DNA from 4 places in the Sporosarcina sp. 179-K 3D1 HS genome. Region 4 is predicted to be linked to each of the others. Evidence: riboswitches for the same ligand, from Rfam matches in the RefSeq annotation. Region 4 holds a riboswitch; each other region holds the start of a gene.
What was found. A riboswitch is a leader RNA that binds a small molecule or an ion and turns the genes downstream of it on or off. The one in region 4 is predicted to bind cobalamin.
Positions count from the first base shown of each region.

Region 1: it holds a riboswitch for cobalamin, as region 4 does, so the genes downstream of both, AB1K83_RS14310 ((2Fe-2S) ferredoxin domain-containing protein) here and AB1K83_RS09810 (adenosylcobinamide amidohydrolase) in region 4, are expected to answer to the same signal.
Region 2: it holds a riboswitch for cobalamin, as region 4 does, so the genes downstream of both, AB1K83_RS13230 (helical backbone metal receptor) here and AB1K83_RS09810 (adenosylcobinamide amidohydrolase) in region 4, are expected to answer to the same signal.
Region 3: it holds a riboswitch for cobalamin, as region 4 does, so the genes downstream of both, cobJ (precorrin-3B C(17)-methyltransferase) here and AB1K83_RS09810 (adenosylcobinamide amidohydrolase) in region 4, are expected to answer to the same signal.

Region 1 is NZ_JBFEGI010000012.1:185-4,156, reverse strand. It holds gene AB1K83_RS14320 (FecCD family ABC transporter permease) at 1-18, opposite strand, end outside; gene AB1K83_RS14315 (ABC transporter substrate-binding protein) at 49-996, opposite strand; cobalamin riboswitch at 1,165-1,346, opposite strand; cobalamin riboswitch at 1,476-1,660, shown strand; gene AB1K83_RS14310 ((2Fe-2S) ferredoxin domain-containing protein) at 1,984-2,370, shown strand; gene AB1K83_RS14305 (M28 family peptidase) at 2,432-3,427, opposite strand.
Region 2 is NZ_JBFEGI010000010.1:32,375-39,120, reverse strand. It holds gene AB1K83_RS13245 (cobyrinate a,c-diamide synthase) at 1-94, opposite strand, end outside; gene AB1K83_RS13240 (ATP-binding cassette domain-containing protein) at 95-1,483, opposite strand; gene AB1K83_RS13235 (FecCD family ABC transporter permease) at 1,480-2,550, opposite strand; gene AB1K83_RS13230 (helical backbone metal receptor) at 2,513-3,505, opposite strand; cobalamin riboswitch at 3,659-3,862, opposite strand; gene AB1K83_RS13225 (nuclease-related domain-containing protein) at 4,167-5,177, shown strand; gene AB1K83_RS13220 (DUF485 domain-containing protein) at 5,805-6,125, shown strand; gene AB1K83_RS13215 (cation acetate symporter) at 6,139-6,746, shown strand, end outside.
Region 3 is NZ_JBFEGI010000012.1:5,305-12,050, reverse strand. It holds gene cbiE (precorrin-6y C5,15-methyltransferase (decarboxylating) subunit CbiE) at 1-611, opposite strand, end outside; gene AB1K83_RS14350 (cobalt-precorrin-5B (C(1))-methyltransferase) at 592-1,740, opposite strand; gene AB1K83_RS14345 (precorrin-8X methylmutase) at 1,706-2,356, opposite strand; gene cobK (precorrin-6A reductase) at 2,357-3,127, opposite strand; gene AB1K83_RS14335 (sirohydrochlorin chelatase) at 3,124-4,014, opposite strand; gene cobJ (precorrin-3B C(17)-methyltransferase) at 4,029-5,660, opposite strand; cobalamin riboswitch at 5,797-5,975, opposite strand; gene AB1K83_RS14325 (ABC transporter ATP-binding protein) at 6,045-6,746, opposite strand, start outside.
Region 4 is NZ_JBFEGI010000006.1:74,744-81,489, reverse strand. It holds gene AB1K83_RS09835 (YwhD family protein) at 1-47, shown strand, start outside; gene AB1K83_RS09830 (transglycosylase domain-containing protein) at 542-2,599, opposite strand; gene AB1K83_RS09825 (DUF1934 domain-containing protein) at 2,752-3,192, shown strand; gene argS (arginine--tRNA ligase) at 3,189-4,856, shown strand; gene AB1K83_RS09815 (hypothetical protein) at 4,938-5,126, shown strand; cobalamin riboswitch at 5,082-5,267, shown strand; gene AB1K83_RS09810 (adenosylcobinamide amidohydrolase) at 5,391-6,074, shown strand; gene cbiB (adenosylcobinamide-phosphate synthase CbiB) at 6,071-6,746, shown strand, end outside.

The sequences.
Region 1 (3,972 bases), on a different contig from region 4:
GCGATTCTCTTGTAACATGGGACTCGCTCCTATCCGGTTCTATCCTGCTTAGTTTGATTGATGGTAAAATCCTTTGACTAGTGTGTCGAGTGCCATTGGAATCCGTACTCCTTCCGCGGCTGCAGAAAGGGGGACGATGACGAAGTGCTGATTTTGGATGGCAGTCGTGTCGGCCAACATGGATACACTGTTCAAAAAGTCGATTTTCTGATCGACGGATGTATCGCCATAGTCGATGATGACAATAATTTCGGGATTCCGTTCCACGACTTTTTCCCAACTGACTTCGCCCCAATTCTTGTCGAGGTCGTTAAAAATATTGGTGCCGCCCGCCATCGTAATCAGTTCGTTCAAGAAATTCTGTCCGACGGTGAACGCCGAAGTGTCTCCGCTATCGAATACAAAAACGCGTTTCTTGTCATCGGAAGGAGGGATGGTTTTCTTAATGTCGTCAATTTGTTGCTTCATATCGGCAATCAACTGAGCAGAGCGATCCTCGACGCGGAAGATCTTCCCGATATTTTCAATGTCTGTGAAAATATCATCCAAAGTAGGACCAACGATGGTAGAAGATTGGTGCAAGTAAGGAATGATCCCTTGGTCCAATAATTCTGCTTGTGTCCCTAGGCTATCTTCTTTGAATGCACTGGCCCAGCCGGCATAAGCAAAATCAGGATCTGCTCCGACAAACACCTCTTTGGAAGGATAGGTATCCGAAAGAACTTCGATCTTTTCATAAGCCGCTTGGTATTCGGGCAAAATTTCATCATCGAGGTAAGCCGTTCCGACCATATGATCCTCCAGCCCGAGTGCCAACATGATTTCCGTGACATGCTGGTTAAGCGTGATCGCTCGTTGCGGAACCTCGCCGATCGGGAGCGCTACCCCGTTATTTTCGATGGAAAGCGACTCTTGTTTGGCGGAAGCGGATTCCTTATCCACACAGCCGCCAACCAGCAGCAATAGCAGCAATCCTAAAATACTTAATTTTTTCATCCTTGTAGTCTCCTTGTTCTGTTCTGCAATTGCCGCAATGAAAGATCACGTACCAGAGGAAATAAAAAACGCCTCTAACCGAAAAAGGGTTAGAAGCGCAAATTTATCCATGCAAAAAGAATGGTTAGCAAATTAGCTTTCTAACACTTCCCCATTTCCCGTAGGTCAAGCAGTGTCGCTAGAAAAGGCAGGTCTCCTGACTTATGGCCATGGCTTTCCGCTCCTTCCCATCTTGACAGACAGTGGATGTTGCGGAAAACGGCCAAATTACAGTGGCGGGACCGTGCCGGTTTTACACCGGGCTTCCCTTTTAAACACGATGATCGTGTACCTTTTCCCATATCGTTTATTCGGTTTGGCAATCTATCAACAGTATTCATAACTGTGGATCAATTGTCAATACCAAAAAAATGAAGCTTGCGTTTTTATAAACAATACGGCTATAATAAATCCAATTCATCGAGACCCATTAAAAATTGAATAATAAAGAGATGTCAGGCGCTAATCCATAGCTTAATAGGGAATCCGGTTCAATGCCGGAACTGTCCCCGCAACTGTAAGTGTCGACGAAATGAGGATCACCCACTGTGCCGCGTTGCATGGGAAGGGCTCAAAGTAGGAAGAAGCACAAGTCAGGAGACCTACCTGACATCTCGAAGATTCCAATCTCCGGGGGGTGAGAGTCGGGACGATCCTGTTTTGCAGGCATGGATTATTATCTGTGCAAAAGTGTATAGGTTCGTTTGGCAGGCCCTTTTCCGATGGAGGAATAGGGTTTTTTTGTTTGGTCGGAAAGTCGTTGGAGACGTTTTAGAGCGGTTGATTGCGGCCGGCTGCAGTTTGCTTGCATATAAGACGGAATTGCTTGCGCTCATGGACTGTTTGGCTGCATTCGCTTGAAGGATATTTGCACAAAACTCGATTTGCTTGCAAGTAAGGTCTTTTATCCTAGTGGCAAGATAGATGAATTACGGGGAGGAAATGAAAATGGCAACATGGGATTTATCGACAACCTGCGCACATGTGTTAATTTGCAACGGTTCGAGTTGTTTGAAGAAGCAGGGGGAAGAAATGACAGTAGCCATCCGGGAAGCTTTGACGGAGCAAGGATTGGACGACCGGGTGCATACGGCGCGGACAAGATGCCAAGGCCGGTGCAAAGACGCGCCGACCGTCATCGTCTATCCGGAAGGGACCTGGTATCAGAAACTGACGACGGAAGAGGCGGGCCCTTTGGCAGCGGCGATCGGCAAGGGGGAGAGGCTATTGGAAAAGGTAAGTCATACGTTCAATGGGCTGGGGTTCGACCGGCATAATGACGCACCGGTCGGGATCAAAAAAACGGAAGAGAAATTGAAGGCTGTATCAAAATAGGTGCCAGGCACCCGAACATTCATGTTTGTTTGGGTGCCTGGCACTTTAATTAGCAATTTAATTACAACGGTCGGTTTTCAAATGGTGGTTCTACGGGTTGCGGCGCGACATTTGAGTTTTCAAGGGCTGGTGTCTGTTTCCGTGCAAGTTGATAAAGAGCAGCGGACACAGTTTTCGCAACGTTTTCCATTCTTTCTTTGCTGATTTTATCGATAGTATCTGTTGGTTTGTGGTAGTCCGGCTCAAGCGGTGCGTAGGAAAACACAGCTGACGGAATGCCGGCATCATGGAACGGTTGATGATCGCTTCGACCAACCTTCCCGTAAGTCAGTAGGTCGTAAACTCTTAAACTCGCGGATGCGCCTGTATTGGTAATGATATTTCTTTCGCCATCCACAGTAAACATAATCATTTCGCCTGCATTTTTACTGCCAACCATGTCAAAGTTAAACATACCTACCGAGCGCGACTTTTCATCTTCAGTTAAGGTGGATACATAATGTCTGGATCCTAATAAACCAAATTCCTCGGCACCGAACGTCAAGAAGCGAATCTCTGTTGTTGTTGGCATGTTACTGATGACTCGAGCAATCTCAAGATTCACTCCAACACCGGACGCATTATCACTTGCGCCAGGTGATCCAGGAACGGAGTCGTGGTGGGAACCAAGATAAAGAATTTCCCCTGTTGCGTGATTTTTATGTGGTTTTTTAGTCGCAATGACATTATGGGACGTAAATGTTACGAGCTCACCATCAATCCGTCTTTGAAATTCGAAAGGCTGAATCTCCACATCCAAGCCATATGATTCATACTGGGATACGACATAGTCAACAGCTTGTCTTTCTCCTTCCGTCCCAGCAACGCGAATACCGATGTCCACAGATAACTTATGCACATGATCATAAATCTGTTCTTTATCAATCTTTTTAACGATTTGATTGTCCATAGCTTGCGAGGCTTGCTGATTCGGTGGAGCAGCATTCGCCGAAGCAGGCAAAAATACGAAAGCCACAGCCACAAGTAAAGACAAAAGCAACTTCGAAAACTTCTTCATCTAATTCCCTCCAATTATTATGATAGACAAGCACCTAACTTAGTAGGTATATTCAATCTACCATAAATCAAATTTTCAGAAAGATGAGAAAAGTAGTGGGAGTTTTATGCGAATGATATTAATAATGCTCAACCACTTTAAAATTACAGGAGGAATAGACTCTTAACAGGTGCGAATATTCCACTAAAAGGAAAGCCGGTGGTCCTATTTATCGATATATAGGAAAGTGACCTGTTTATCGGTAGGTTAACATTTTAACATTGCGCCTATTGCGGAAAAAAGCAGTAACTATTGTTTTCACGGTACTAGAAAAGTGCAATTACAGAAATTCCCAAATGCTCCCCGATAAAAGAAGGGCCAAATCCATCATGGTGTCAAATATGAACGGATGCTCGAAGTTATGATCGCTTGCGAAGAAGTATGAGGTTGCTCGGAGTTATGATCGCTTGCGTAGAAATATGATCGTTTGTTCGAAGTTATGATCACTTGCGAAGAAGTATGAGCGTTTGTCTGGAGTTATGATCGCTAGTAAAGAAATATGAGCG
Region 2 (6,746 bases), on a different contig from region 4:
CTTTTCTCATCAAAGCCGCCATCAAGCCGATGGTCACGGTTGTTTTTCCCACGCCACTCCCTGTTCCTGCAATGACTAATCTGCGATTGCTCAATCAAAACACCGCCCTTTTCTGTACAATGTATGGTTTTCTGAACTTTTGCTGCAGGGCGTCCGTTAAAACAGATTCCACGAGTTTTCCAATTTGTTCACGTGAAATGGATACTTGTCCCTCTGCATCCTGATTCGTGGCGATGGAAACGCAGTCGAATCGGTTCATTCCCAATCGGATGTCCGCTTTCTGATAGGCGGCCATTTTCGCCTCCGTCGCAGCCATGTAGAAGTCGAATACGGTCCGATCGTCTAACGGGGCATCGATGAACAAAAGGACGTGGACGGTATTGCCGAACATCAACAGAAGGGCGATATCCACTCCATCGACTTGCCGCTCAACAAGCAGCGTATTGGCCAAATTACCCGGACAGCCGATCCCGAGTGCTAGGCCGACAGGGATACCGCGCATTTCCATCCATTCTTTCATATGGTCTGGGCGGTGTTCTGCTGCTGGCAAATTGATGAGAAAGAATTGCTGAAGCCATTGGATACCGTTCCCAATCGTCGCATTCGAAAATGTCCGCAACGGCTTGTTGAAAATGATTCCTACACTATCTTCATTGCAATCAACGGAGTAACTTTTAAAAAAGCTTGTGCTGTCCACCACACTCTCCACGGAAGGGGTCATAAGCAATTGGGGTCTTGCCACAATTGGATGTGCTTGCGTTTTAACGTCCACTTCATAGACCTTTCTCAACTGCTCTTCCTTGCGCAAAGTATTGACGTCTCCCACTTCGAGGAAGGATCCTTTATGAAGGAGAGCGACTCTGTCCGCGTAGAGGGAGGCCACGTTCAAATCATGCAAAATCGCAAAAATTGTCAATTGCTTTGTCCGTTGCCATTCTTTCAGCATGTTCAAAATCTGGAACGTGTGCTTGATATCCAAATGATTCGTCGGTTCATCCAGCAACAGGATTTCCGGTTCTTGAGCCAATGCTTTTGCTAATAAAACCCGCTGCTTCTCCCCGCCGCTCAATGTCCGGAACTGTGAATTGCGGAACTGCTCAATTCGTGTCACGTTCATGACATGATCAATGACTTTTCGATCTTTTGCGGATATGCTCTTAATAAAGCCGGTTTGGTGCGGGTAACGGCCGAGACTTACTATTTCCTCTACGGTGAAATCGAATGTCACTTTGCTTTCTTGAGAAAGGACGGCCACCTTCCGCGCTTTCTCGAGCTTCGACATCTTCTCCATCGGTTTACCATCGATTGCGATCGACCCTGACACGATAGGAAGTTGTCCGGTAATTAATTTGAAAAGGGTGGTTTTCCCGCTGCCATTCGGTCCGAGCAGTGCGAAAAACTCACCTTTCTGGATTTCAAATTGAAGATCGTGGATAATCGGTTTTTTTCCGTAACCGCCTGCTAGCTGTTTGACTGTGATCATCGGCTTTCCCCTCTTCCCATTCGATCTCGAATTAAAAGTAAAGCAAATACTGGAGCACCAATCAAGGCAGTGATGACGCCAATCGGCAGTTCTTGCGGAGCAATGATCGTCCTCGCGAGCAAATCTGCGAACACGAGGAAGGAGCCGCCCAGCAATATGGACAGAGGCAAGACATTTCGGTGATTTGGCCCGGTCATGAGTCGCACCAGATGGGGAACGACCAACCCGACAAAACCAATTGAACCGGACACGGCAACTGCCGAACCCGTCAGTAAGGAAGCGCCGATCAAAATGAGGATTTTACCTCTTTTCACATTGACTCCGATATGATCGGCTGCTTCTTCGCCGAGTGCGAGGGCATTCAGCTCCCTATAATGGGCGAGCAAGATAATGGAGCCGATGACAAGGAAGGGGATGATCAGCTGGACGTGGCTCCACCCGCGCATCGCGACACTTCCATATAACCAATACATGATTTGTGTCATCGCATCGCGGTCTCCAAGAGAGATCATCAACGACGTCAGTGCTCCGACGAAGGCTCCGACAATGATACCGGCGAGAATGATCGTCTCAATGGCGAGACTCCTGCTGCTCAATCTGACGATTCCAAAGACGACGAATAAGGTGAGGAATCCGCTTATAATGGCCACGATCGGCAATGTGTAACTACCTAATCCCCAAATCGTATATTGGAAAAATAAAACCGTTACGGCCCCGAGCGCTGCCCCGGATGAAACCCCGATCGTGTATGGATCGGCCAACGGATTGCGAAGAAGCCCTTGGAAGGCGGCGCCTGCGAGCGACAGGGAAGCCCCGACAAGAAAGGCCAATAATACGCGCGGGACCCGGATATTCCAGATGATCAGTTCTTCATTTTTCGGGACATCCGTAAGCCAGCCGAGACCAAATGATTTATCCGCCACGATATGGAGGATCGTGGGAATCGGGAATTTCACACTGCTGACGAATAGGCCAAGAAGGGTTGCACAAAGTACAACCCCAATACTTGCCATATAAAGCCAACCGATTTTACTCCCCAAAAACTTCCGGATAAATGAGTTTTGCAAGTTGCTCGACTCCTTCAATCAGGCGTGGGCCTGGACGGGTAACCGTGTCGCTGTCGACATCGAAAACTTGTTCGTTTTTAATGGCATTGACTTCTGCCCAACCTTCGCGCGCCAAGACGCCTTCGGCAGGATTATCCACATAATAGCCGTATGTAGTGATAATGACATCCGGGTTCAGTTGGACGATTTCCTCTTCCGACAATTTCACCCATCCATCTTGATCTTCAGCGGCATTCGTAGCATTGATTGTTTCCAGCATTTCGTGCATGAAAGTGTTTTTACCGGTTGTGAAGATGTCCGGCGCTGGTGAAACTTCCACCCATACTTTCTTTTTGTCCGTAATTTCTTTTGCTTTCTCTTCAACGGCAGCACGACGGTCTTTCATATCTTGGATAATCTCTTCCGCTTTGTCCGTTGTCCCGGTGGCGGTCGCAATCATTTCCATCGTTTGGTACGCATCGTCGAATGAAGCGGCACTGCCGGTTACGACAACTTTGATGCCCACTTCTTCAAATTGCTTTAGAATATCTTCATGTTTATCGAAATGGTATTTCGTAACAAAGGCAACATCCGGCAACAAGGTCATGACCAGTTCGGCATCCATGTCCTGGCCGCCGACTTTCTGGACTTCCAATGCCTCTGGAGGGTAGTTACAGTAATCGGACACCCCGATGAGGCGATCGCCAACTCCGAGCGCATATAAAATCTCCGTATTGCTCGTCTGGACGGAGATGATCGTTTCCGGTTCTTCTTCGATTGTTACCTCACGACCGACATCATCGGTAAATGTGACTGGGAAAGCTAGCGCTTCTTCCGCTTGACTTGTTGCTTTCGTGTCCGGCGTATTATCCGGCGCGGATTGGTTTGCTGGGGTTTCTTCTTTCGTTCCACAGCCCGTTAGTAGGACCATGCCTACTACGAACATCAAACTAAATAAACCCCATCGTTTCATCATGTTGTGCACTCTACGTTCCTCCTCTTAGTTGTGAACATCAAAAAAGCGCTTGTCCTCGAAGGAAAGCGCATGGCATGATAAAGCGAAGTTGCGGGCAGTTCGGCGTAAGCCGGTAAACCCATTACGACACCCTAAACATTCCTATCCCCGAGGAAGCTTACAATCGAAATAGGCAGGTCTCCTGACTTACGACTCCAGCGGCCGCCCCACTCCTTCCCATGCTGTCGCACAGTGGATACGCAGGACATCCTCATCGATTACAGTGACGGGTTCGTGTTGGACTCTCACCAACTTCCCTCTTCATTTCAAACAGCCGCTTGGACGGCCATATGAAAAACCTATTTCTACACTATTCTTTTTTAACGTTACGGTTCATGCCCAGTATATAGAAGAATTGATAGTTTGTAAACTTTATTTGGGGCAGGGGGTTCAAAGCAGACAAGGACTCCGCCCATCGTGTGGAGAATTGCGACGAACGAGCGTAGGATTCCGCCAAAGTGCGTGAGAACTCCGCCCATGGAGTTGAGGATTGCGACGAACGGGCGTAGAATTCCGCTCCAAGGCACCAAAATTGAAATTTGGGGGTATTCTCCTATTTCTATTGTGAAAACTAGGAGAAAATGATAGCGTATATTATGAACACCGAATAATCCGAAAAGGAGTGATCGGGATTATTAAAATTCATCGACAAAAGCCAGAACTTTTAATAGCACTACCCAGATTGCTGGCCCGTCTTCATCCTACCCACGACAAATACAAAGATCTTGAAAATCAACTCTATCGAATCGAGGCTGGCTACGCAGGAGAATGTAGAGTTGATAAGTATTTGGAAACCATTGAATTCCCTGAGCCAGTTTCTATTTTTACCGATTTACAATTAGTTATTACTCCGGGTTTTACCATTCAAATTGATACCCTGATCTTAACCCCATCCCATGCGATCATTCTTGAGATCAAGAATATTGCAGGTACGTTATCTTACATTTCTCATCCACCCCACTTTGAAAGCATCTATTCCGAAAACAAATCAATCGTTATTAATTGTCCTTTGATGCAACTAAATAATAATAAGGCAGGCCTCGAAATATGGTTTAAAAGAAATGACTACAATTTGCAAATAACCGGATTGATTGTTTTGGCCACCAATACTTTGGTGAAAAATGCTCCGTCTGAAATGCCAATCGTGTATGCGAAGCATCTTCGGTCCTATCTCAGGAAATGGGAAAAGGGAAAAGCACCGATGACTTTATCCCAATTCCAAAGAATGCTTGATGAATTAAATAAAGATAGATTGTGGTATAACCCTTATCCACTTGCTGGGAAATATCAATTGGATTTAGGTTCTATTCTTCAAGGGAACCTATGTGCAAATTGTAACAGCCAGCTGTTCCGTAAGAATAAAATTCTTTGGACATGCCGGAATTGCAAACTTGATATTAAAGAGCCGTACGTAGATAGCATGAAAGATTGGTATATGCTTTTTAAAGGTACCATTACAAATCAAGAATGCCGTGATTTCTTGAAATTAAAAGATAAACATGCTGCCCGCCACATATTGCGTTCCCTCCCTTTAATTCGTATCGGAAAATCAAAAGCTACTCAATATACGTGGGATTATAAGGTTTCTCCTTCACAATTAAAGAAAATTTCAATCCTTTCTTCGAAAAACTGAAGAAGGGATTATCTCTAATTTTAAGTATCCGATTACGACCAAACGGTGAAGAACTCCGCTCAACCGCCTGAGAAATCCGCAAAAGCCTTGCGGAATTCCGCCCAATCTCGGGATTCCGTCGAAGTGTGAGAGGATTCCGCCCAAACGGTGAAGAAATCCGCTAAAGCCTTGCGGAATGTCCAATCCCCTGGAAGTAGAGGAGGATTATCAAATCTTATATCCCTCTATTATCCTAGTCATTACTCCATAACTTTGGACATAAGAATTAATTATATTTCAATAGCGTTATTGATAATAATCAAGGAAATAATTAAAGAAATAAAGTATATCCAAGGAAAGTGATAATCTTACTTTGTTGATTGAACAAAGCTTGATGGCATAGGGGTTAGGTGTTTTATAATTTTAACACTAAACAATATCGAATTATTACAAATATTCGAAAGTTTATGTTGAATATTTGTAAATAGTTTGCTAATCTGAACTTGTGTACTATAACAAATAGTTGAACTACTTCATTTTTCGGCTAACCTTTCTACTTGACTGGCAGAGGAATGAAAGCGGTTTCAGTTGGAGGGGGAGATAGCACGCGAGTTCGTTAGCCGAAAATTTGAAGAGGAGGATGAAATCATGAAGAACGCTCGTGGAAATTCCAGACCGAATTTCGAAAAGATCATTGAAACTCCAGAATTTAAACAATTGGTCAAACGTAAAAACACATTTGCGACACCGTACATCATTTTCTTTTTTGCTGCCTATTTTTTACTTCCAATTTTGACAGGATACACCAAGATACTTGAGAATCGTGCTATTGGTTGGATGACTTGGACCTGGGTATATGCGTTTAGCATGTTTATCATGGTCTGGGTATTCACTTCAATCTATATGAATAAAGCGAAAGACTTTGACAAGGATGTTGAAGAAATTCTAAAGAAAAACGTTGTAGAATAAAGGGGGAAACGCCGTGGGGATCATTTCAATCTTAATTTTCGTTTCAGTTATCCTACTTACACTTATTGTCACGTATTGGGCCGCCAAGCAGACCCAAACAGCAAGTGATTTCTATACTGCCGGTGGATCATTGACCGGCTGGCAAAATGGCATGGCCATCGCCGGTGACTATTTATCGGCAGCTTCCTTTCTTGGAATCGCGGGTGCCATTTCGTTGAATGGTTTCGACGGTTTCTACTACAGCGTCGGTTGGTTGACGGCTTATCTCGTTGTATTATTCCTTATTGCGGAGCCACTCCGGAATTTAGGGAAATTTACAATGGCAGATATGATTGGTTCCCGTTTCGGGGCGAGAAAAGTACGTGGAGCGGCTGCTCTTAACACGATTACGATCGTATTATTCTACATGTTGGCACAGTTGGTCGGTGCGGGTGCACTCATTAAATTGTTACTAGGTATTGATTATTGGATTTCAGTATTAATCGTTGGTGTCATGATGACAGTCTATGTACTATTTGGAGGCATGACTGCAACAAGTTGGGTGCAAATTATAAAAGCTATCTTACTGATGGCTGGGACGGTCATCATTTCATTCCTCGTCCTATTAAAGTTCAATTTTAA
Region 3 (6,746 bases), on a different contig from region 4:
CGCTTTAGAATGACGACGTTCAGCGGATTCGCTTCATAGTCGAGAAGTTCATGTAAATCAAACCAGCCGACTTTTTCATCGGGTCCGCCAACCGCTTCCGCAACGAATGCAACATACTCATCCATTCCGAACGAGAGGAGATAACGGGCGATCGCTTGCGGACTGTTATTGTGGTCCGTCAACAGGCATACTTTCGGCTGGCCATCGATTTTCTGGGCAAGGCCTGTCATCGGACGACCATGAACGCTGAGGAAAAGGCTGTCTTGCCAAGATTCTCCCATGCGGCTGAACGCTTCCTGAATGGAACTTAACGCCGGATAGATCTCGATGTGCTCGAGTTTATTCGCCAAGTAACCGCCGATCCCATAAAATAATGGATCACCGGATGCCAAGACGACGGTTTCTTTGTCGTCCTTCTGCAAATTGGCAACCACCGTGGAAAGCCCGCCGGTTACGGATAACTTCTCTCCTGCATAGTCGGGGAAGAAGGCGAGTTGCCGGTCTCCGCCGACGAGCCGTTCACTTTGTTCGATCCATGTTTTGTAGATAGGCAATAGGGAGTCTTGTCCTGCCTCGCCAATGCCGATCACTTTAATCGCTTTCTTCGCCACGATAACTCTCCCTTCCTAAAATTTCTTTCTTCATCGAAATGACAATCACTTCCACTTCCAAACCACCGCCTACTTCGTCATAGCAATGTTTCGCGATGCGCTGGAGCAATAAAGTGAAGAATTTCGTATTGCCTGCTGCCTTGACGATGTCTCCGACTTGGGACGCAGTGTTTGCATGGCGAGCCTCTTCGACAAGTTCCGGCGGCAAGCCCGCTTGTTCCACAAGATCGGCTAAAAAGTTAAAATCGACGGGTGCACTTTTGGAATGAACCATCATGACCCCTTGCGCCACCTTTGAAAATTTCCCCATCATCCCGACGAGCGTCACTTTTTTCATCTTCCGGGCTTTGCATTGCTTCATCGTGAAGCCGATGAAATCACCCATTTCGATAAACGCGTCTTCTTGTAAATGGGGATGGAATTCAATAGCGAAATTTTCACTTCTGCCTCCGGTACAAGCAACGACTTCCGTACAGCCGTTTTCTTTTGCAACATTAATCGCTTGAGCGATGCTGGCACGGAAAGCGGCCGTCGAAAAGGGGACGACGGTTCCCCGTGTTCCGAGAATGGAAATGCCGCCAATGATACCGAGCCGGCTATTCAATGTTTTTTTGGCAATTTCCTCGCCGTCCGGAACGGAAATGACGATTTTGATGCCCCGTTCGATTCCGTATTCATCTAAAATTTCCTGTGCGGCCCGAAGAATCATCCGTCTTGGAACGGGGTTGATGGCCGCTTCTCCTACGGGAACGGGGAGGCCTGGCTTCGTCACTCGTCCGACACCGATTCCGCCGTCCAGTTCGATGCCGGGTGCGTCATTCCAGGAAACGGTTGAAATGATCCGGGCGAGATGCGTTGCATCCGGGTCGTCTCCGGCATCTTTGATAATTTCCGCAGAAACCGATTGCGTGCCGAGCGAGAGTTTATCCATCGTAAAAGGGACCGTATCGCCAATCGGCAGGGTGACAGTCACCTTTAGAATTGGCTCCTGAAGAATGAGGGAAAGAAGAGCTGCTTTCGTCGCTGCCGTGGAATTGGTACCGGTCGTATAGCCGTGCCGAAGTTCTTTCTTCTCTTCCGTTTGCTTCTTCATGTCAATCGAGTTGGGTCGCCATGAGCGAAATGGCATTGACCGCCGCAACGGTGACAGGGCTGCCGCCTTTTCGACCAATGTTCGTAATGAATGGGATATCGAGTTTCGCCAATTCGGCTTTGGATTCTTCGGCAGATACAAAGCCGACGGGCATTCCGACGACAAGTCCGGGGCGCGCTTCTCCATTTTTCACGAGACGAATTAATTCCAGCAGGGCAGTCGGGGCATTGCCGATAGCAAAAATGCCGCCTTCCGCTTCTTTCACCGCTTTCTGCATGGAGATGATCGCCCGGGTCAAGTTCTGTTTTTTTGCTTCTGCCATGACATCCGGATCCGAAATATAGACACGGACATCTCCGCCATATTTCTCAATCCGCGGTTTGCTCACGCCGACTTGCACCATCTGGACATCCGCGACCAGCGGTTTCCCATTTCGAATCGCTTCGATGCCGGCACGGATCGCATCTGGATGGAATACAAGGCTTCTTCCCAATTCGAAATCGGCAGAAGCATGGATGACACGTTGGACGACTGGGTATTGCTCCGGTGTAAAAGGGTGCTCCCCAAGTTCGTCCGTTATCATTTGAAAGCTCAATTCCTCAATTTCCCGCGGTTGGATCGTCACCGGTTTAAATTCTGTTTGAAAATCCATTTAACTCTCCTCCAATGTCGTTTGTAGCTGTTCCATAAGCGGGTCGAATGAAGAATAGACTTGGCCATAATCAATTTTCGGACGGCGGATCATGATGACGGGAATGCCAAGTTCTAGGGCAGCTTCCACCTTTTCATCCACCGACCCGACTTTTCCGCTTTCTTTCGTCACCATCAAGGTCACGTCGAATTGTTGATAGAGCGCCCGGTTCAATTCATAAGAGAAAGGGCCTTGGATGGCGACGATGTTTTTTTGTTCGACGCCTAGCGCTGCGCATTTTTCCATATTGTCCAAACGGGGGAGCATCCGAGCGATGAGGCGGACACCGTCCACACCGACCAATTTCTCAGTGAATGTCGCCAGCGTTTTGCTTCCCGTAGTGAGCATGATGTTGCCTTTTCTCTCTAATGCGACTTCGGCTGCTTCCTCGTAAGATGCAACGGAGATAACCCGATCATCATACTGATCGATTTGTTCGCGTTCATATCGGAAGTAGGGGACTTCTGCGTTTGTCGCAGCCGCCATCGCGTTTTTAGAAGCCTCTTCCGCGAAAGGGTGGCTGGCGTCTACGATGGCTTTCATATGTTCCTTCTGGATAATCGCGACCATCTCATCAGCAGTCAGCCTTCCGATATGGACACGGAGACCCGCTTCCAAGAGGGCGTAACTTGCATTTTCCGTCACTATCGTTGTGAGGGGATCATAACCTTTTTCTTTCAGTTCGATCGCCAATTCCCGGGCATCACTCGTTCCCGCTAAAAACAGGATCAAGGGGTGACCTCCTCGTGGACATGATGATGGTGATGATGTCCATGTCCATGGTCATGATCATGGTCGTGATGGTGGTGATGATGAACGTCCATATGCTCTAGCGCGTGTAGACGGAACTCGCAGACATCACAGTTCAATTTGGCTGCGCCAAGCAACGCTTCTTCGGCACGGTCTTGGAACACATCTTTCACTTCGTCCCGGAAGCCGAAATAATCGGTCATATGCAGCTGATGGGATGGATAATGTTCTTTCAGTGCAGCAAACTTATCGTGCATCCGATTCATCAGGACACCTGTGAAAAATAAATAAGGGACAAGGAAAACCTGTTTAGCCCCTAAAGCAATGGACCGGGCAACGCCTTCTTCCACGGTCGGTTTTGTCACACCAATAAAAGCCGATTCGACGGGTAAGTGCTCAAAACGCTCGGATAATAAGCGTCCGATTTTATATAAATCACTGTTGGCATCGGAATCGCTGGAACCGCGGCCGATGAGCAGGATGATGGCATCTTCCACTTCGTTCGTCAGCCCTTGCTCACGCAAACTGTTTTCCAACATGTCGATAATCCGGTTATGAATGCCGACAGGGCGTCCATAAGTGAATGTAACAGCCGGATATTTGACTTTCGCTTCATCGATGGCAGCTGGGATATGCAGTTTCGAATGGCCCGCAGCCAAGAACATCATTGGAATGAGGCTGACGGAAGTCGCTCCGCGCTCGATGCAGCGGTCAATGCCTTGTGAAATGTCCGGCGCTGCAAATTCCAGATAACAAGTTTCGATGATCGGTTCCGAGAAGCGAGGTTTGATTTGATCCACAAATTGGCGGATTTCCTCATTTCCATTTGGATCCTTGCTGCCATGACCGACAAATAAGATTGCTTTCATATTGTTTTCCTCCGTTAACAAAGATCCGGTTCCAGGACGACTAATGTTGGTACTTCCTGGTACGGGTATCCTTGGATATTTTGTACACGCTTAAAGAATTTATAGAATCGCTCGTTCGGCAATCCTTCGTTCCGGAATTGTTCGACGATGGCCACGATGAGAGGGACGAGCTTTTCAGGCTCCAATCCTTCGACAACTGGAACGCCTGTATGCGCATTGCGTCCCATCGCTTTCGCTCCGAGAAAGACATCGAACTTCTTCCGACGATAGACGATGCCGATATCTTCTGCCACGGCTCCGTAGCACGCCATGCCGCAGCCGTTGAATCCGATTTTCAATTCTTTGGGAACACTGAGTCCGCCGAGCTTGTCGCGTAATTCTACTGCGTAGGGAATCGGGTCTTGCTTGTCTCCGTCACAAAAATCGCAAGCTTTCACTTTCACAACATTACCGGCAGGGGCGAGCAGCCATCCTTCTTTTTTTAATTTGGATGTGATCTCTTCCGGGTTTTCCGTTTGCAATGAAATTTTGAATTCATGATCCGGAGTATATTCGATTTCTCCCGCCTCACCGACAATTGCTGCCAAAGCGGTGAGCTGGCTTGGAGACATTTTTTTATTGGCCACGCCGGGTGATACGGTGAATTCGAAAAGGCGGTGTTCTTGGAAAAGGGAGCTGACTTTATCCGGTGTCGTTCCGTCCAATTGAGCGAGTGCTTGCTCGGCCAATTCCAAAACGTTGTTGATTTCCGGTTCGGTTTGAATGATTTCAGTTTTTTTTTCTTCTAGGATAGGGGCTTCCTCTTTTTCGCCGCCGTGCAGCGCCCATGGCTCGTTCTCTTCTTTCAGGCGTTGGTGTGGTTTCAACGGCTGTTTTTCTTCACCTAGCGTATATTTGCGTTGGTATCCGCGCGGCGTGATGATTTTCCCGTCATACAGGAAGGTCGTGCTGTTGCCAATGATGACGGTCGTCAACATGCCAATATCATGTTCTAGCATATGTTCCAAGTCTGTAATCACAATGTCTTGCCGCTCCCGGTAAGCACTTTTGACAAGGCCGACGGGGGTCTGGGGCGACCGGTATTGCAACAGGATTTTTTGAGTTTCTTCGATCTGCCGTGTCCTTCTTCCGCTTTTCGGATTGTAGAGGGCAATGACAAAGTCAGCCATCGCTGCTGCTTCCACCCGTTTTTTAATCCATTCCCAAGGTGTCAAATGGTCGCTGAGGCTAATCGTGCATGAATCATGCATGACCGGTGCGCCGAGAAGGGAAGCGCATGCTTGGATTGCAGAAACGCCCGGGACAACTTCCAGTTCGACGCCGGTCTCTTCGTTCCATCCTTGTTCGACGAGCACTTCGTAAATGAGGCCAGCCATGCCATAGACCCCGGCATCCCCGCTCGATATGACCGCGACGGTATGGCCCGCTTCCGCCAATTTCACGGCTTCCTGTGCGCGTCCCACTTCTTCCGTCATTCCAGTACTGACAATTTTCTGATCGGGCGTCAGCAGATGGCGGATCAGCTCGACGTACGTCTTATAGCCGATAATAATATCGCATTCCGCAAAAGCATCCCGTGCCCGCTGTGTCATATGGAGCTCATGACCAGGGCCAAAACCGATTGCTATCAACTTACCTTTCTTCATATTGCATCCTCCTTTGTGAATAAAAGAAACAAAAAAAGCATTTCTAACCGGAAAAGGTTAGAAATGCTTTCGTTTTCGACAGATGGACAGTGCGAAACCGTGCAGATCTAACACTTCCCCATCTCCCCGTAGGTCTAGCAGTGCTGTTAGAAAAGGCAGGTCTCCTGACTTATGGTCATCGTTTTCCGCTCCTTCCCGTCTGAGACAGTGGATTCTGCGGAAAACTACCAAATTACAGTGGCGGGACCGTGCCGGATTTTCACCGGACTTCCCTTTTAAGCGCAACTAAGGCGCACCTTTTCCCGTTCATATGAAATTTAGTGAACTTGTAAACTATAACCAGTATTCATAACTTTATCGCAATTGTCAACCTACCTTAGGAAATTAAACGCAGCGGGTCGGAAATGCAGAAAGGTAGGTGATGCGGATGTGGCCGGTCTTCGCATGCCGTTCAATTTCCGCATTCACTTGAAAAACCGTAGCTAACATTTCTTTGGTCAACACTTCTTTGGGCGTCCCGAAACGGACGATTTGTCCATCATGCACCACGTAAATACGATTGCAATATGTAGCAGCGATATTTAAATCATGTAAAGCAGCAATTACGGTCAACTGAAGGCTTTTGGCCAAATCCATCACTTGCAGTTGGTGATGAATGTCGAGATGGTTGGTCGGTTCATCCAAGATTAAGATTTTGGCTTGCTGGGAAATGGCTCTGGCGATGAGGACGCGCTGCTTCTCTCCACCCGATAGTGTGGCAAATCCCCGTTCTCTTTTATCGATAAGCCCGACTTGCATCAGTGCATGATCGACGATGTCCTTATCCGACCGGCTATCCAAGTCGAACCATTTTTTATGGGGAGCCCTTCCCATCAGCACCATTTCCTCGACGGTAAAGTCGAATGACAATGCTCCTTCTTGGCTGACTACCGCCATTTGCTTTGCCAAGCCTCTTGCCGATAGGGAGGAAATATCCCGGTCATCGATGCTAATATTTCCGCTTTGATGGGGGAGGGCGCGATAAATCGATTTCAAGATCGTGGATTTCCCGCTGCCATTCGGACCAATGATGCCGACGAATTCGCC
Region 4 (6,746 bases):
AGCCAAAGCTGCATGTTGACTTGGGCGTAGATTCGCCTGGATTATGAACGATATGTGACAAATTCCGCATACTTCCCGTTCCGAGGTTGAATGTCGCCGGGAAAGGAAGTACACTAAAACTACAGCTTGCCATTGTAAGCTAGGACAGCCGGAATAGTGCATTTCTGACGTATGCCGTATCAAACAAACCCAAGCACGATACGACACGGCAGGACGCCTTGCCCGGTAAAAAAGCTTTCCCCCGTTTAGAGAGGAAAGCTTTTTTGATTTGGAATAAGTCAGTGGGCACCGCCCGTATCCTCCGCGGCCCGCACATAACTTCGGTTCCGCGCTCATAAGTCGGTGGCACCGCTGATATCCTCCACGGCCCGCCCATATTTTCGGTTCCGCGCCCATAATTCGGGGGCGCCGCTCATATTCTCCGCGGAACGCCCATAACCTTGGTTCAGCGCTCATATTTCGGGAGAACCGCTGATATCCTTCACGGTCCGCCCATATCTCCCGCTCCACCGCCCATAACCCACTAATTTCCCCAACACCATCACTCAAAAAATGAAAACGGGAAGAGGTCGAATTTTTTGTCGTCGCCTTTTCCAGAAGAACGGTGTTCGCGCAGGGTGCGATCGGTGCATAGTTTTTGCGGCATGTCTTTTTCCTTAACATAGACAACTCGTTGACGGTCGCAGTCACTGACGGCGATGCCTCCTGTTTCCACATCGACGATCACGCTAGTAACGCCGGGTGGAGGCAAGAAGGGCTCTGGCGTCTTTCCGTTATGCGCTTCCTCCATAAAATCCATCCAGATTTTTTTCGAAGCAGCCTTGTCGATCGGATCGCTCAACTGCAATCCTTTATCGAAGCCTGTCCAGATGCCTGCCGTCAATGAAGGCGAAAAGCCGATTAAATATTGATCCGACAAGGTCGTGCCTGATTTGGCGGCATAGGGGCGTGTCTGGTGTTGCCGCATGGAGATTCCGGTCGCCGTCAAATAGTCATTGAACACCGGATCGAACATGCCTGTCATCAAATGGGTGAGAATGAACGCATCCTGTTCGGTCATAACGTGCTTGCTCTTCGGGGTCTCATGTTCGTACACAGTTTTCCCTTCCGCGTCCGTGATAGCGTAAATGGTCATCGGTTCCACAGCCACCCCTTCGGAAGCAATGCGGTTGTACGCTTTTGTCATATCGGATAAGGTGACCTCTGTTGTTCCTAGCGCGACGGCCGGAGACTCAGGAAACTTAGTATCAATGCCGAGCCGCTCTGCCATTTTGGAAAACTTTTTGTAACCGATATCTTCCAGTGTCTTTACGGCGTAGATGTTATCCGAAATGGCGATGGCCTGGGCGAGTGAGATCGGTTGATTGGCAAATTTTCCGTTCACATTGTTTGGCACGTAGGTGGATCGCCCTTCATCGTACGTAAAGACCGTCTTTTCGGTCGACAGGAAGGTGAGCGGGCTATATCCATCCTCCAGTGCAGCTGCATATAAAATCGGTTTCATCGCTGAACCGGGTTGCCGTTTTGCTTGGGTCGCTCGATTAAACGGGCTTTTGGCATAATCAACGCCACCTACAAGTGAGGTGATCGCACCGGTGTCCGGCTCCATCGAGATGAACCCGATTTGCAGGCCACTGTCGGGCATCCATTTGGCGATTGCTTCCTCCGCCGTTTGCTGGTGATGGGGGTCCAGCGTCGTCCGGATGGTCCAGCCGCCTTCTGCTGGACGCCGCCCTTTTTCCGCCAGCAATCGTTCCGCTTCCCTCCATACTTCATCCAAGAAATACGGGGCGACCCGCTTCGTGTCGGCCCACTCCTCTGTCATTAAATGAATCGGCACCTTTTTTGCCCGTTCCTCCTGATGCTCGGTAATGAATCCTTGAGATTCCATCAGCGACAAGACCAATTGCTGGCGTTCCTTCGATCTCTCCGGGTTATCCAGAGGGGAGTAGACCGACGGACCTTTTGCGATGGCCGTGATGACGGCGGATTCCTCCAGCGTCAAATCTTTGGCCGGCTTTCCGAAATAAAACCGGCTTGCCGCCTCGACGCCATACATGCCGTGTCCGAAATAGACCGTATTCAAATAGCCTTCCAAGATGACATCTTTATCGTAAAAGCGCTCCATCCGGTACGCATAGAGCGCTTCACTGATTTTGCGCTTCCAGCTCTTTTCATGCGTCAGAAAGAGATTTCGTGCATATTGCTGGGTGATCGTACTGGCTCCCTCGGCTTTACGCATCGATTTAATATCTTTCAATACGGCACCCGCGATCCGTCGGTAATCAAACCCACTATGCTTGTAAAAATTTTTATCCTCAGTCGCAATGACCGCATCGACCAACAAAGGTGAAATTTCATCAAGACTGACCCAGTACCGTCTCTCGAGGGAAAAGCGGTCGCCAATCTGATTGCCGTTTTTATCTAGGAAAATGGTAGCTTTTGGCACACTTAATGAAGGGGCCCCCGTAATCTGGGCATAGATTCGAAGTGATAGAAAGACGGTCAATGCTGCGGTCAACGTCATAACTGTCAGCAACAGCACCCGCCTAATCGTCACTTGCCGCTTCCTCTTTTTTACATATACCGTCCGTCGCATAGGATCCCACCCTGTCCTTGTCATTACGTTCAGTATGCGAACCTAGGAAAGAGATTAAACGGGGGTGAATGAAAAACATTACTTCCTTTCCGGATAGATTGAAATGTAGGGCGGGAGAACGGTATAATAAAAAGATATGTGGAGGTGACCGTATGGAACGGCAACATCAAGGGAAACAAGTGGATATCCGGCTCCATTCGTCAATCCGGCATCCGGGACAAGTCAAGGAAACGCACGAGTTCCAATTGACGGGAAGGCTCATTGAAAAAAGGGGAACCTCGTACTTGCAATACGTAGAAAAACAGGACGGCACCATCGAGACAATCGTCAAACTGGATCCGAAAGACGCGCTTATCATGCGCAAAGGAGCCGTACAGATGCGACTGCCTTTCAGTATGGAAAGCAGACGGATGGGTTCATACGGCAGCGGGCCGGCTACCTTCGATCTTCACGTCCAAACAGATCATTTGCAGTTTACCAAGGAACAGGAAGGTCAGGGCGGCGAGTTCCATGTCCAGTATCGGCTGTTGGATGGCAAGTCCTTACTCGGCACATACCATTTGACTATTACATATACGGAGGGAAAATCATGAACGCGGTAGAAAAGATTCAAAATGAAGTGAAAGAGGCATTGCACCAAGCGGTGATTGCGGCCGGGCTTGTCAATTCGGCGGATATTCCGGAAATCATGTTGGAAACACCGAAGAACAAAGAGAACGGCGACTATGCAACGAATATTGCGATGCAGTTGACCAAGCTTGCCAAACAACCACCGCGTGCCATTGCGGACGCGATACTCGGAAAATTGGATACGGCGGGAACGGCGATCGACACGATTGAAGTGGCGGGCCCAGGTTTCATGAACATCCGTCTGAAAACCGATTACCTCGGGGATGTCGTGAAAACCGTATTGGATCAAGGGGAAAACTACGGTCGTTCCAACGCTGGAGCGAATGAAAAAGTCCAGGTTGAATTCGTTTCCGCCAACCCGACCGGGGACTTGCATCTTGGCCATGCCCGTGGCGCATCCCTTGGCGATTCTTTATGCAATGTCCTGGACTTTGCCGGATATGATGTCTACCGCGAATACTATATCAATGATGCCGGCAATCAAGTGCATAATCTCGCGAAATCGGTGGAAGCCCGCTATTTCCAAGCGCTTGGTTTGGAGAAGGATATGCCGGAGGACGGCTACCAGGGTCAAGATATCATTGACATCGGCAAACAGTTGGCAGAAGAGTTTGGAGATCAGTATGTCAACGTTTCAGAAGAGGAACGCTATTCATTTTTCCGTGAATACGGTCTGCAATTTGAATTGGCGAAGTTGAAAAAGGACTTGGCAGATTTCCGGGTTTCATTTGACAATTGGTTTTCGGAAACGTCTTTATATGAAAACGGAAAGATCGACGTGGCGCTTGATAAGTTGAGGGCGAACGGCCATGTCTATGAGGAAGACGGCGCGACTTGGTTCCGCTCGACGACGTTCGGGGATGACAAGGACCGGGTGCTCATTAAAAATGACGGCACGTATACGTATTTGACGCCGGATATTGCTTATCATGAGGACAAACTACATCGCGGCTTCGATAAACTTATTAACATTTGGGGAGCCGATCATCACGGCTATATCCCGCGGATGAAAGCGGCCATCGAGGCACTTGGCTATGACCGCGACACATTGGAAGTCGAAGTCGCGCAAATGGTCCAACTGTTCAAAGACGGTGAAAAATTCAAGATGAGCAAACGGACGGGCAAGGCGGTCACGTTGCGGGAACTCGTGGAAGACGTAGGTTTGGATGCGGTCCGCTACTTCTTCGCAATGCGTTCCGGCGACTCGCAAATGGATTTCGATCTGGACCTCGCGATTTCCCAGTCGAATGAAAACCCGGTCTACTATGCACAGTACGCGCACGCGCGGATTTCTTCGATCTTGCGCCAAGCCGCAGACACAGATCTGGCCGGGTCCGTGGAGAATGTCTCTTTATTGCAAGCGGAAAAAGAACAAGAATTGATGAAGAAAATCGGAGACTTCCCGAAAGTGGTGGCCGATGCGGCACGACTCCGCTCACCGCACCGGGTGACTACCTATATTCAGGAGTTGGCCGCTTCATTCCACAGCTTCTACAATGCGGAAAAAGTGTTGGACCCGGAAAATCGGGAGCTTTCCGAAGCGCGGCTCGCTCTTATCACTGCCACTCGCGCTACCATCGCAAACGCTCTGAAACTGGTGGGTGTTGCAGCACCAGAACGGATGTAAGAAAAAATTAGACCGCTACGCTTCGGTGTGGCGGTTTTATTTATGGGTAGAAGGTCTTGACTTGACAATAAAAGATGGAAAGTGACGGATAAACTTGTGAACTTGACGAATATGTTTCCGGAAGGGACGGATAAAGCCCGGAAAGTGACGGATAAGTCATCAAAAGTGACGGATAGCAGCAGGCCCTTCTTCAGAGAAGTCCTCGACACGCCCTTTTTCTATAGTATAATGAAACGGAGTAAAGGTGCCCTGCGTGTCTGGCGGGGTTAAAAGGGAAGCCGGTTGAAGTCCGGCGCGGTCCCGCCACTGTAAGTGTGAGCAAGTCGTGAGAAGTCACTGGAAACCATTCCGGGAAGACGCGGCAAGCGATGATCACGAGCCAGGAGACCTGCCTTTACGGATCACCCGTGACCTGCGAGGAAAAGGTCGGTGGAAATCGGACCGCTTTAAGGGCGCTTGGATTTTTACTTGCACATCCTCCGTATTTGTACGGGGGATTTTTTCAATTTAAACAGTAGAAAGGCGTGGGGGAATATGCAGTTCATTGCAACACTAGAAGGGTTTTCCGTGTCGTCCAACTATGTGAGTTTCCGGGCAGAACAACCGTTGAAGACACTATCTTCCGCTGTCCACAATGCCGGCATAGGGTGGTTCCGCGCCTTCGTGAATCGCCATGTGGATATGAATTATCATTGCGACGATGCCAAAGGGGAAATGGCGGCTTACCTTGAGCAGCAAGGGTTTCGAGCAGAAGAGACGGTTGGAATGATGACTGCCGTCTCGACCGAACATGTGGAAATCGGCCAATATGATGGCGATTTCGGTTCCGTCCTCATCGCCGTGACAGCAGGGGTCGGGAATGCGGTGGACGTCTCGCAAGCGCTGACAAGAGAAGAGGAACAGAAAATCGGCACGATCAATACATGGATCATCGTCAATGGTCAGTTGTCGGATGAGGCGTTCGTCCAAACAATGATTACGGCGACCGAAGCGAAAGTGAAAGCCCTTCATGATGAAGCGATCCAAGATCCGCTGACTGGCACTATTGCGACCGGGACATCGACTGACAGCGTTCTCATTGCGGCCACGCAGCAAGGAGAGTATCTGCCATATGCCGGAACGGTGACCCCTCTTGGAAAATTGGTCGGCCATGGCGTCTACGATTGTACGGTGCGAGCACTTCGGGCGTACAAGAAAGCGAAAGGGTGGACTACGTGATCCCGTCGCATTTCATCGCCATTGCCATCGGTTTTCTTTTAGACCGGCTCATCGGGGATCCGCCCAATTGGCCACATCCTGTCCGGTGGATCGGATCTTTCATTTCCAAGATGACGTTGCTTTTGAATAAAGGACGCCATCGCGTCTGGAAAGGGGCGGTGCTGTTCTTCGCAACGGTGGGAATCGTCACAGTAACTGCAGCGATCATCGTCTGGCTAGCTTATGAGATTCATACTTTCGTCGGGATTGCCATCGAAGCTGTCCTAATAGCGATCGGGCTAGCACAGAAAAGTTTGCGGGACGCCGCGCTAGCTGTGAAGAGACCGCTGGAAAATGGGGACTTTAAAGAAGCTCGGGAAAAATTATCCTGGATTGTCGGCCGGGATACCGAGAAGCTGGATGAAAGCGAGATTTCGAGGGCGACAATTGAGACGGTTTCCGAAAATACGGCTGATGGCGTGACTTCGCCTTTATTTTGGGCTTTTTTACTCGGGGCTCCGGGTCTTTGGCTATACAAAGCGGTCAATACGCTCGATTCGATGGTCGGCTATAAGGACGATCGGTTTGCCCAGTTTGGGAAGTTTTCCGCAAAGGCGGACGATCTGCTAAATTATATACCCGCCCGGATTACTGGACTTCTCATCCTCTTCCATACGGCAAATGAAGGGAAGT